DNA from 3 places in the Stappia sp. P2PMeth1 genome. Region 2 is predicted to be linked to each of the others. Evidence: riboswitches for the same ligand, from Rfam matches in the RefSeq annotation. Region 2 holds a riboswitch; each other region holds the start of a gene.
The links. Region 2 has a riboswitch for cobalamin ahead of cobU (bifunctional adenosylcobinamide kinase/adenosylcobinamide-phosphate guanylyltransferase). Riboswitches for the same ligand answer to the same signal wherever they lie in the genome.
Positions count from the first base shown of each region.

Region 1: it holds a riboswitch for cobalamin, as region 2 does, so the genes downstream of both, P2PM1_RS09475 (energy-coupling factor ABC transporter permease) here and cobU (bifunctional adenosylcobinamide kinase/adenosylcobinamide-phosphate guanylyltransferase) in region 2, are expected to answer to the same signal.
Region 3: it holds a riboswitch for cobalamin, as region 2 does, so the genes downstream of both, P2PM1_RS19965 (TonB-dependent siderophore receptor) here and cobU (bifunctional adenosylcobinamide kinase/adenosylcobinamide-phosphate guanylyltransferase) in region 2, are expected to answer to the same signal.

Region 1 is NZ_FYAW01000017.1:106,507-109,733, forward strand. Features, by position in the region: gene P2PM1_RS09470 (HupE/UreJ family protein) at 1-452, opposite strand, end outside; gene P2PM1_RS09475 (energy-coupling factor ABC transporter permease) at 638-1,321, opposite strand; cobalamin riboswitch at 1,385-1,597, opposite strand; gene P2PM1_RS09480 (BCCT family transporter) at 2,002-3,227, opposite strand, start outside.
Region 2 is NZ_FYAW01000040.1:24,122-27,348, reverse strand. Features, by position in the region: gene P2PM1_RS21740 (LysR family transcriptional regulator) at 1-535, shown strand, start outside; tRNA gene P2PM1_RS21735 (tRNA-Asn) at 679-753, opposite strand; cobalamin riboswitch at 1,011-1,237, shown strand; gene cobU (bifunctional adenosylcobinamide kinase/adenosylcobinamide-phosphate guanylyltransferase) at 1,362-1,943, shown strand; gene cobW (cobalamin biosynthesis protein CobW) at 1,940-3,067, shown strand; gene cobN (cobaltochelatase subunit CobN) at 3,099-3,227, shown strand, end outside.
Region 3 is NZ_FYAW01000035.1:9,950-13,176, forward strand. Features, by position in the region: gene P2PM1_RS19950 (sulfite exporter TauE/SafE family protein) at 1-24, opposite strand, end outside; gene P2PM1_RS19955 (nucleoside-diphosphate kinase) at 54-605, opposite strand; gene rnk (nucleoside diphosphate kinase regulator) at 770-1,201, opposite strand; cobalamin riboswitch at 1,629-1,845, shown strand; gene P2PM1_RS19965 (TonB-dependent siderophore receptor) at 2,023-3,227, shown strand, end outside.

The DNA.
Region 1 (3,227 bases), on a different contig from region 2:
TAGGCGAACTCAGTTGCCGCGCCGATCTCGCCGCCATGGGCATGGCCGTGGAACAGGGCGAAGGCGGCAACGACGGCGGCCGAGCCGGCAACCGGCAGCCGCACGGCGAGCGCCACCAGCAGGCCGAGCGCGACGACCGAGGCAAGGATCGCCGGTTCGACGAAGGGAAGGGCGATGCCGGCCAGCGCCAGGACGAAGCCGAGCAGCATGGTGCCGACGAAGGCGGCCGGCACGATATAGACGGCGCGGCCGCCGATCTGCCAGGCCCACAGGCCGACGGCGACCATCGCCAGGATGTGGTCGGCGCCGAACAGCGGATGGCTGAAGCCGGCGGCGAAGGAGCCGTGCTCGCCCGGATGGAGATGGGCAAGGGCGGGCGTCGCGGTGAGCGCCAGGGCGGCGGCGGTCGCAGCGAAGGCAGCGGCGCGCCGGGCAAAAGTGAACCTCGTCATGCAGTCGATCCTTTTCTCAAGTCGATCCGGCGCCCCGGAATGGGTCGCGCCATTGCTTCAGGTCCTGTCAGTCGTTCAGTCAGGCAGGCTTTTCAGGCAGGTTTTCAGTCAGGCAGATTGGCAGTTTGGCAGATAGGCAGTTTGTCAGGTCGCCGGCCGCACGCGGCGGCCGGCGACGCGCGCCGTCAGGCGGCGGCGTGGTAGAGGCGCTGCTGGAAGACGAGGCCGGTGCGGGCCTTGTCGAGCAGCTTGGCGCCGGCGAGCACGGCAAGGTCGACCAGCGGTTCGACGATGATCACCGTCAGATAGGCGAGGCCGAAGCTGCCGACATCGGCAAGGTTCTCGGCGCTGAAGCCGCCGCCATAGAACGCCCAGAACGCCACCCAGGCGACGATGCCGCCCTGGTAGCTGGTGGAAAGGGCCAGCGCCTGCTTGTAGCTGACGTCCTTGTAGGCGGTCTTCGCCGGGATGATGCGGCGCGCCAGGAGGCTCATGGCGAACAGCGGCACGATCAGCGTCGTCAGGTTCATGCCGTATTGCGGCAGGTCGTCGGGCGCGAAGAACAGGCCCTGGGTGAGCAGGCCGAGCGCCAGGCCGATGCCGGCGGGACCGGCGCCGAGCATCAGGTAGAGCGTCGAGCCGAGAATGATATGGACCTCGGAGACGCCGACCGGCTTGGTCGGCAGCACTTCGAAGAAGCAGAAGACCAGCGCGGTGGCGATCACCGAGCGGACGAGGAGGGCGGCAAGGCCGCCGTCGCGGCGGATCGTGTCGAGCGACATCTTGCCGATCAGGCCGACGGAGGCGGCGGCGGTCGCCACGCTGAGAAGGATCTTGGCGCCGTCGACGACGCCGGGTTCGATATGCATGCAAGCCTCCTTGGCGCACCCACCGTGCGCGAAGCCAGGGACAGGATGGCGCGAGGGGCCCCCCGACGCGCCGTGATCGATGGCAGGTCTCCTGGCTCGCGGTTCCTCGCGCCTGTCCGCCTTCCCGGCTCAAGGCCAGTGGCATTCGGACAGCGCTCGCCGCTCACAGTTGCGGGGGCAGCCACGGTCTTGGCCCCTGTTGGGTACGCCGCACCGTGTTCCCTTTTCACCCGCGTCCGGCTTTGCCACGCGGGAACCATCGGTTGCGATGCTAGAGGGCGGGGCGTTGGCGTGACAAGATCAATTTTCGTCCGATCCTGTTCCGCGTGCGCCATCCCCGGACGCGGCGAAGCCGGAGATCCGGGAACCATTGGTGCCTTTGGCGCTATCGAGGCGGGAACACATCGCCACCCCCACGGCTGTCATACCTGCGAAGGCAGGTATCCAGTATCCGCCGGGCTGGTGGGTTTGCGAAAGCGGATGCCCCTCGACGAGGGGCGCTCGCGGCAGCGCCGAGGCTTGAGCCGAACCGTTCGTGGTTACTGGATCCCGGTCTTCGGCTGCGCCGAAACCGGGACGACAGCCCAGGGGTGGGCGCGCGTCGGTGTGAAGCAGGATGCCTCTCCTTGCGTCTTCCCGGACGGCGCGGCAGCGCCGAGCCGGGACCGGGGAGCCAAGCGTCACCGCTCCTCGGTCTGCAAACCCTTGAAGATCGCCACGCACATCAAGAGCAGGACGAGCGTGAAGGGCAGGCCGGTGGAGATGACCATGGCCTGCAAGGCGCCGAGCCCGCCGCCGATCAGCAGCACGATGGCCACCAGCCCCTCAAAGGTGCACCAGAACACCCGCTGCGGCACCGGCGCGTCGACCTTGCCGCCGGCGGTGATCGTGTCGATCACCAGCGAGCCCGAATCGGACGAGGTGACGAAGAACACGATGACCAGCACGATGCCGATGGTGGAGGTGATGGAGGCGAGCGGCAGGCCCTCGAGCATGGCGAAGAGCGACAGTTCCGGGCTGTAGCTGTCGATCACATTGGCCTTGACCGCGCTGGTCGCCGGGTCGGAGAGGACCTGGTCGATGGCAACGCCGCCGAACACCGCCATCCACAGCACGCAGACCAGCGAGGGGATCAGCAGCACGCAGGTGATGAACTCGCGCACCGTGCGGCCGCGGCTGACCCGGGCGATGAACATGCCGACAAAGGGCGACCAGGAGATCCACCAGGCCCAGTAGAAGGCCGTCCAGCCCTGGCGGTAGTCGTCGTCGGTGCGGCCGATCGGGTTCGACAGGCCGCCGAGATCGGCGCCATAGGCGAGGAGGCCGGTGACGAAGTCGCTGAGGATCGCGAGCGTCGGGCCGGCGAGCAGCACGAACAGCAGCAGCGCGGCGGCGATCACCATGTTGATCTCCGACAGGACCTTGACGCCGCCATCGAGGCCGCGCAGCACCGAAACCAGCGCGATGCCGGTAATGGCGGCGATCAGGATCACCTGCACGGTGAGTGTGTTGGGGATGCCGTAGACGTGTTCGAGGCCGGCATTGGCCTGCTGGGCGCCGAGGCCGAGCGAGGTGGCAAGGCCGAACAGCGTCGCGAACACGGCCAGCGTGTCGATGACATGGCCGGTCCAGCCCCACACGCGCTCGCCGAAGATCGGATAGAAGGCCGAGCGGATCGACAGCGGCAGGCCCTTGTTGTAGCTGAACAGCGCCAGCGCCAGCGCCACAACGGCGTAGATCGCCCAGGGGTGCAGGCCCCAGTGATAGATGGTCGCCGCAAGCCCCATCTGCTTGGCCGCCTCGACGTTCTCCGGGATGATCGAGCCGTCGGCCGCAAACGGCGAGGGGACGCCGAGCGGCGACGAGATGGCCATGTGATAGACCGGCTCGAGCACGCCGAAGAACA
Region 2 (3,227 bases):
CCGACATCCGGCAGTGACGGTCGGGGTTTCGGTTTCCGACCACCGCATAGACCCGTTCGAGGAGCAGATCGACGTGACGATCCGCGTCGGCCTGCTGGACGACAGCGAGTTGATCGCGGCTCGCCTCGGCACGGTCCGCCGCGTCATCGCCGCAAGCCCCGCCTATCTGGAACGGCGCGGCACACCGACGACCGCCCAGGACCTGGCGAGCCATGACTGTCTGTTGCTGACCGGATTTCCCGGCCAAGCCTACTGGCCGATGATCGAGCAGGGAGCCGTGGTGCGGACGCCCGTCCGCGGGAGCGTCACCGCGGACAGCGCCGATACGCTGTTGCAGATGGCGATCGAGGGCGTCGGCATCATCCGTCTTGGGGACTTTCTCGGCAGGAAGGCGCTTGCCGAGGGGCAGCTCGTTGAACTGTTCCAAGGACAGCACGACGCGGATCCCAAGCCGATCTCCGCCCTGATGCTTCCCGGCCGCCAGGCCATTCCGCGCGTGCGCGCCTTTGTCGACTTCCTGAAGGAACGCGCGTAGGTCGTGGACTCGTAAGTCTGGCGAGAAACGGCACAGTTATGAATTCACGACCTAGAGCCCATTCGGCCGCAGGAAACCCGATATCGCCAGGCGGCGCATGTTTTCGGGAAGACTGGAGGATTTTTGGGAAGATAAGGAGGAAGTGGCTCCCCGGGCCGGATTCGAACCAGCGACCAAGCGGTTAACAGCCGCTTGCTCTACCACTGAGCTACCGGGGATCACGAAACACGCGGGGCATCCGCACCGCGTCGATGGCAGGCGTATAGCAAACTGCGCCGCCGCTTGCCAAGCCCTTTGTCGCAAAACTTTTCCACAGTCGGGGAGTGGGGAGGGGCGGGGAGCGTGCACCGGCAAGCTGCACCGGCAAGAGCCGCGGGCATCCGGCCGCATCCGCTGTGAGTGGAGCGGGCGCCGCTGCGGAAGCTTCCCGGAGCCGTCCACGTCTCGCTGCTGGACGCCGGCCCCTTCGGCAGGCTATGAGTCGTGATCTTCCGGTCCTTTCTGACGGACGAAGTCCGGTGAAAGGGGAAAGTCGGAATACGGTGGGGGAGGACCCAAGTCGGGCTCCCGAATCCGTAGCTGCCCCCGCAACTGTGAGCGGCGAGCCTTCCTGCATGAACCACTGGGCCTTTCGGTCCGGGAAGGGCAGGGCAAGGCCGCGACCCGCGAGCCAGGAGACGAGCCGGATCACCCGAGCCCCCGCCAAGGGGCCCGGCCCGAAACGTCACGCGCCGTCGGGTGGACGGCAGGAGGCCAGAATGTTCCCGTTGAAGGGCGCCCGCCGCTTCAGCCCTCCCGGCATATCCCGCTGCCGGACGGCTTGCGCGTGAGCGGCGCATCCGATTCTCCAACCGCCCCGGCTCCTGTCGCGGCCCGCACCGTGCTGGTGACGGGCGGCGCGCGCTCGGGCAAGAGCCTTTATGCCGAGGGGCTGGTGCTCGCCTCGGCGCGCGAGCGCGTCTATGTCGCCACCTGCACGCCCCATGACGAGGAGATGCGCCAGCGCATCGACCGCCACCGCGACCAGCGGGGCGAGGGCTGGCGGACCATCGAGGAGCCGCGCGACCTTGCCGGCGTCCTCGCTGCCGAGAGCACGGCGCAGCGCGCCATCCTCGTCGATTGCCTGACCCTGTGGCTCAGCAACCTGATTTTCGCTGAAGCCGATCCGGAAGCGGAGACGGCCCGGCTCGCCGGGGCGCTGCGCGCCGCGCCCGGCCCCATCGTTCTCGTCACCAACGAGGTCGGCTCGGGCATCGTGCCCGACAATGCGCTCGCCCGCCGCTTTCGCGACGAGCAGGGTCGCCTCAATCGCCGCATCGCGGAACTCGCCGATGTAGCGGTGCTTGTCGCCGCCGGCCTGCCGCTCGTTCTCAAGCCATCCCACCTCCAGCCGGAGATCCGCCTATGACCGCATCCACGCCCCGCACCGCCGGCAAGATCCCGGCCACCATCGTCACCGGCTTCCTCGGCGCCGGCAAGACGACGCTGCTCGCCAACCTGCTGCGCGAGGCAAAGGGCAAGCGCATCGGCCTCATCGTCAACGAGTTCGGCGACATGGGCTTCGATGGCTCGCTGGTCGACGGCTGCGCCGATCCGGACTGCGCCGCCGAAGAGGTGGTGGAGCTGACCAATGGCTGCATTTGCTGCACCGTCGCCGACGATTTCCTCCCCACGATGGAAATGCTGATCGCCCGCGACGAGGCGCCGGACCACATCGTCATCGAGACCTCGGGCCTTGCCCTGCCGCAGCCGCTGGTGCGCGCCTTCTCCTGGCCGAGCGTCAAGACCCGCGTGACGGTGGACGCGGTGGTGACGGTGGTGGATGCCGCAGCCGTCGCGGAAGGGCGGGTGACCGGCGACGAGGCGGCGCTGGCCGCGCAGCGCGCCGCCGACGAGGCGCTGGACCACGACAGCCCGGTGGAGGAACTGTTCGAGGACCAGCTCGTCTGCGCTGACCTCGTCGTGCTGAACAAGGCCGATCTCGTCGATGCGGCGACGCTGGAGCGGGTGCGGGCCGAGGTCGCCGGCCGCGTCCGCGCGGCGGTGGAGATCGTGGCGGCGGAAAAGGGCAGGCTCGCCGCCGACGTGCTGCTCGGCCGGATGAGCGCTTCGGAAGACGACATGCACGGGCGCGAGAGCCATCACGAGCATCATCACCACGACGACCACGACCACGACCACGATCACGACGATCATGATCATGACCATGACGATCATGATCACCACCATCACCATCATCACGACCACGACGACTTCGTCAGCCATGTGGTCGAGCTCGCCCCGCTCGCCTCGCTGAAGGATCTGGAGGCGCGCGTCGCCGCCGCCATGGCGGTGCCCGGCGTGCTGCGCATCAAGGGCGCGGTCGGCATCGAGGGCAAGGCCGCGCCGGCGATGGTGCAGGCGGTCGGCCCGCGCGTCGAGGCATGGTTCGCGCGCGACGCGCGCGCCCCCGGCCGGGTCGTGGTGATCGGCCTTGCCGGCTTCGACCTTGCCCGCGTCGAGGGTCTGCTCGCCAGCGCGCTCGCCGCCTGATCCATACGGCAGGCAAGGCGCAGGAGACGGCATGCATATTCTCGCAGGGCGCAGCGGGCGCATCGACCAGGGCGACGAGGCGGTCGATCTCGGCCAGTCGCCGGCCGATGTGGTGGTGCTGTCGGCGGCCGACACGGAACTCGCCTCGCTCGCCTCCGTG
Region 3 (3,227 bases), on a different contig from region 2:
CGCCAGCACCAGGTAATCGAGCATGGCTGTCGTCTCCAGATCGGACGCGGGCGTCAGGCCGCCGAGGGGCCGGGGTCTTCCGGCCCCTTATAGCCGCCGGCCGGCGGGCCGTCCGCGCCGGGCAGGGCGCCATGCACCAGTTTCAGCACGGGCCGGCGCCGCGCCGGCTCGGGAATCGCCTGCGGCAGGCCCTCCGGCGTCGTGCCGCCGCGCCGGGCGGCCTCCGGCTGGAAGTGGACCTTCTGCAGCAGGACCCGCTCGGGGTGTCCGGCCGCATCCGTCAGAACGAACTCCTCGCCCTCCGACAGGCCGAGCAGGGCCAGCCCGCGCCGGGTGGTGATCGGCAGGAACATCCCCATCGGCATGGACAGGTGGTCGTGCGAGATCACCCGCGTGTCGGGCGGGCGGCCGTCGACGCTGTAGGTGACGCGGCTGCTCAAGGTGGCGACCGTCTCCGGCACGTCCTCGCGGAAGACGATGGTCGCCGTCTCGAGCTTGCGCTTGAGGATCGGCACGAGAGGGTCCTCGCGGCCGCGGCGGCGGTCGCGCATCACCTCGAGAATGGTGAAATCCTTGGTGGTCAGGATGCAGGTCTCGGTGGACATCGCAGGTCTCCAGCGCTCCGTCCGTGGAGCGGCAAAGGTGAAACGGATCGGAGTCCCCTGGCTGCCGGGTCGGCAGCGCAGGGGTTAGGATCCTGCGATGAGACAGCCTCCGAAAATCGCCAGCCGGTCGCGTGGCTTCGGCTCTTTCGTCGACGCGGTGGCGCTCATGCCGGCCGCGCCTCGGCCTCGGCCACGGCGGGGGGCTCGACGCTCTCCACGGTCAGCCGGTGGGTGCGCCCGTCGAGAGCCGTCCAGTCGATGGACTGGCCGGCGGACAGGCCGACCAAGGCGGCGCCGATCGGGGTGAGGACGGAAATCTTGCCCTCGGCGATATTGGCCTCGCCCGGGAAGACCAGCGTCACGGAGCGGTCCTCGCCGGCATCGGTGGTGAAGCGCAGCCGCGATCCCATGCGCACGACGTCGGCGGCAATGCGCCGGTCGTCGACGATGCGGGCCCGGTCGAGCTCGCTCGCCAACTGCTCGGCGACAGCGGGATTGCGGGTGGAAATGGACTCGGCAAGCCCGGACAGCCGCTCGTGGTCGGAGCGGGTCACGGTGATGGCGGGCTTGCGCCGCTTGCGGGTATCTGGAGCCATTCTCGGCGTCCTTGCAATGTTGTAAGGCCGCCGACGCACAAAGGCGCGCGTCGGGCGGTCTGGATCTCGTGAGGGGAAGTGTTCGCCGCCGTTATGGCCTGCTGTGTGCCCGCGAGGGGACGAGCCGGCCTATGCCCCGCGGCCGGGGCGCGACGCGACCTAGCCGGGGGTCAGTGTCCCGCGATGGGGCACACCCTGAAAACGCAAATCTGGCGCGGTGCGGTCGTGTTCATGCCCCGAAGGTCGGTGCTTGGCCGGCGAAAGTCAAGTGGTGGCTTTTGCGACCCGGCGACGGCGGGAACGGATTCGCCCACTGGAGGGAGCACGCCTCCCGCCCCGCCGCGCCCGGAGATCACCTGACGCAGCGTCCGGTTGCAGCGGCGAAGGGGACGGCGACAGACGATTGACTCGGGCGCGCGAAACCGCTCTCTTTGACGCCGACAGAGGTTCCGGACATGTCCGGATGAAAAGGGAACACGGTGAGGCGTACCCAACAGGGACCGAAACCGTGGCTGCCCCCGCAACTGTGAACGGAGAGTGGACGTTCGAAGGCCACTGACCCCGCCGGCAAAGGCAGGGTTGGGAAGGTGAATGTCCGCGATGACCCGTGAGCCAGGAGACCTGCCCCTGTCGGTCACCCGATCTTCGACGCGGGGTGTGTCGAGGCGCGGCTTTCCGTTGAGGTGACACCCGAAACCGCCTGCGCCCGCAGGCCGCCGCCTTGCGCCGTCGCGCTGGGGGCGTGCCTGCGTCCGCCGGCTCGTGCCGTATCGCGACGGAGCGCCGAGGGGCATTCCGGCGCACGTCAGGGGTGTGTCTGGATGAGGTTCATTTTGGGGGGCGCCTTGCGCGCCGGGCCGTTGGCTGCCGTGCTGGGGGCCGGAATGGGGGCGGCGATGATTGCCGCGCCGGGCGAGACCCGCGCTCAGGGTTTTGAAACGCCGGGTCTTGAAGATGAGGCGACGCAGCTCGACCGGATCGTCGTCTCGGCCGGGCGCACGCCGGTCGCCGCCGAGGCGGTGGGCCGGGCGCATACGGTGATCACCGCCGAGGAGCTGGAGACGACGCAGACGCGCTATGTCGCCGATGCGCTGCGCAAGGTGCCGGGCATCGCCGTCTCGCGCACCGGCGGCAATGGCGGCATGACGCAGATCCGCATCCGCGGCTCGGAGGCCAACCACGTTCTGGTGCTGATCGACGGCGTCGAGGTGGCGGCGACCTCCAGCGGCGAGTTCGACTTCGGCGGATTGCAGGTTGCCGACATCGAGCGGATCGAGGTGCTGCGCGGCCCGCAAAGCGCCATCTACGGCTCCAATGCCAGCTCCGGCGTCATCGCCATCACCACCAAGGGCGGCATCCGCAACGACCTGAAGATCACCGGCCGGGCGGAAACCGGCACCGACAAGACGGTGGCCGGCCATGTCGGCGTGCGCGGCGGCGGCGAGAGATACGACATCGCGGTCTCCGGCGCCTGGCGCCAGAACGAGGGCTTCAACATCTCGCAATTCGGCTCCGAGAAGGACGGCGACCGCAACGCCACGCTGAACGGCCGCTTCAACTGGGACATCACCGACGCGCTGAGCCTCGATCTCAGCGCCCGCTATGTCGACCGCAAGTCGGACACGGACGACCAGGATTCCGCCTGGCCGCCGACGCCGACGGAGGGCCTCGTCATCGACACGCCCGGCTACAACGCGACGAAGGAGTTCTACACCGGCGTCGGCCTGTCCTGGTCGCTGTTCGACGACCGGCTGGTGCAGAAGGCGCGGGCCAAATACACCGGGCTGGAGCGGCGCGGCTTCAATACCGGCAGCCTGAACGGCAACGACGACCGCCGGCTGCACCTCAGCTATCAGGCGACGGTGACGGCGGCGACGCCGGACTTCCTCGATGCAGAACACAGTCTGACCGGCGCCGTCGAATGGGAGCGCGAGCACTACAAGAACGCCTTTCCCGCTTTCGATCCCTCGCAGATCCCCGGCAAACAGCGCGACCTGACCAGCTATGTCGCCGAGTATCGCGGCGC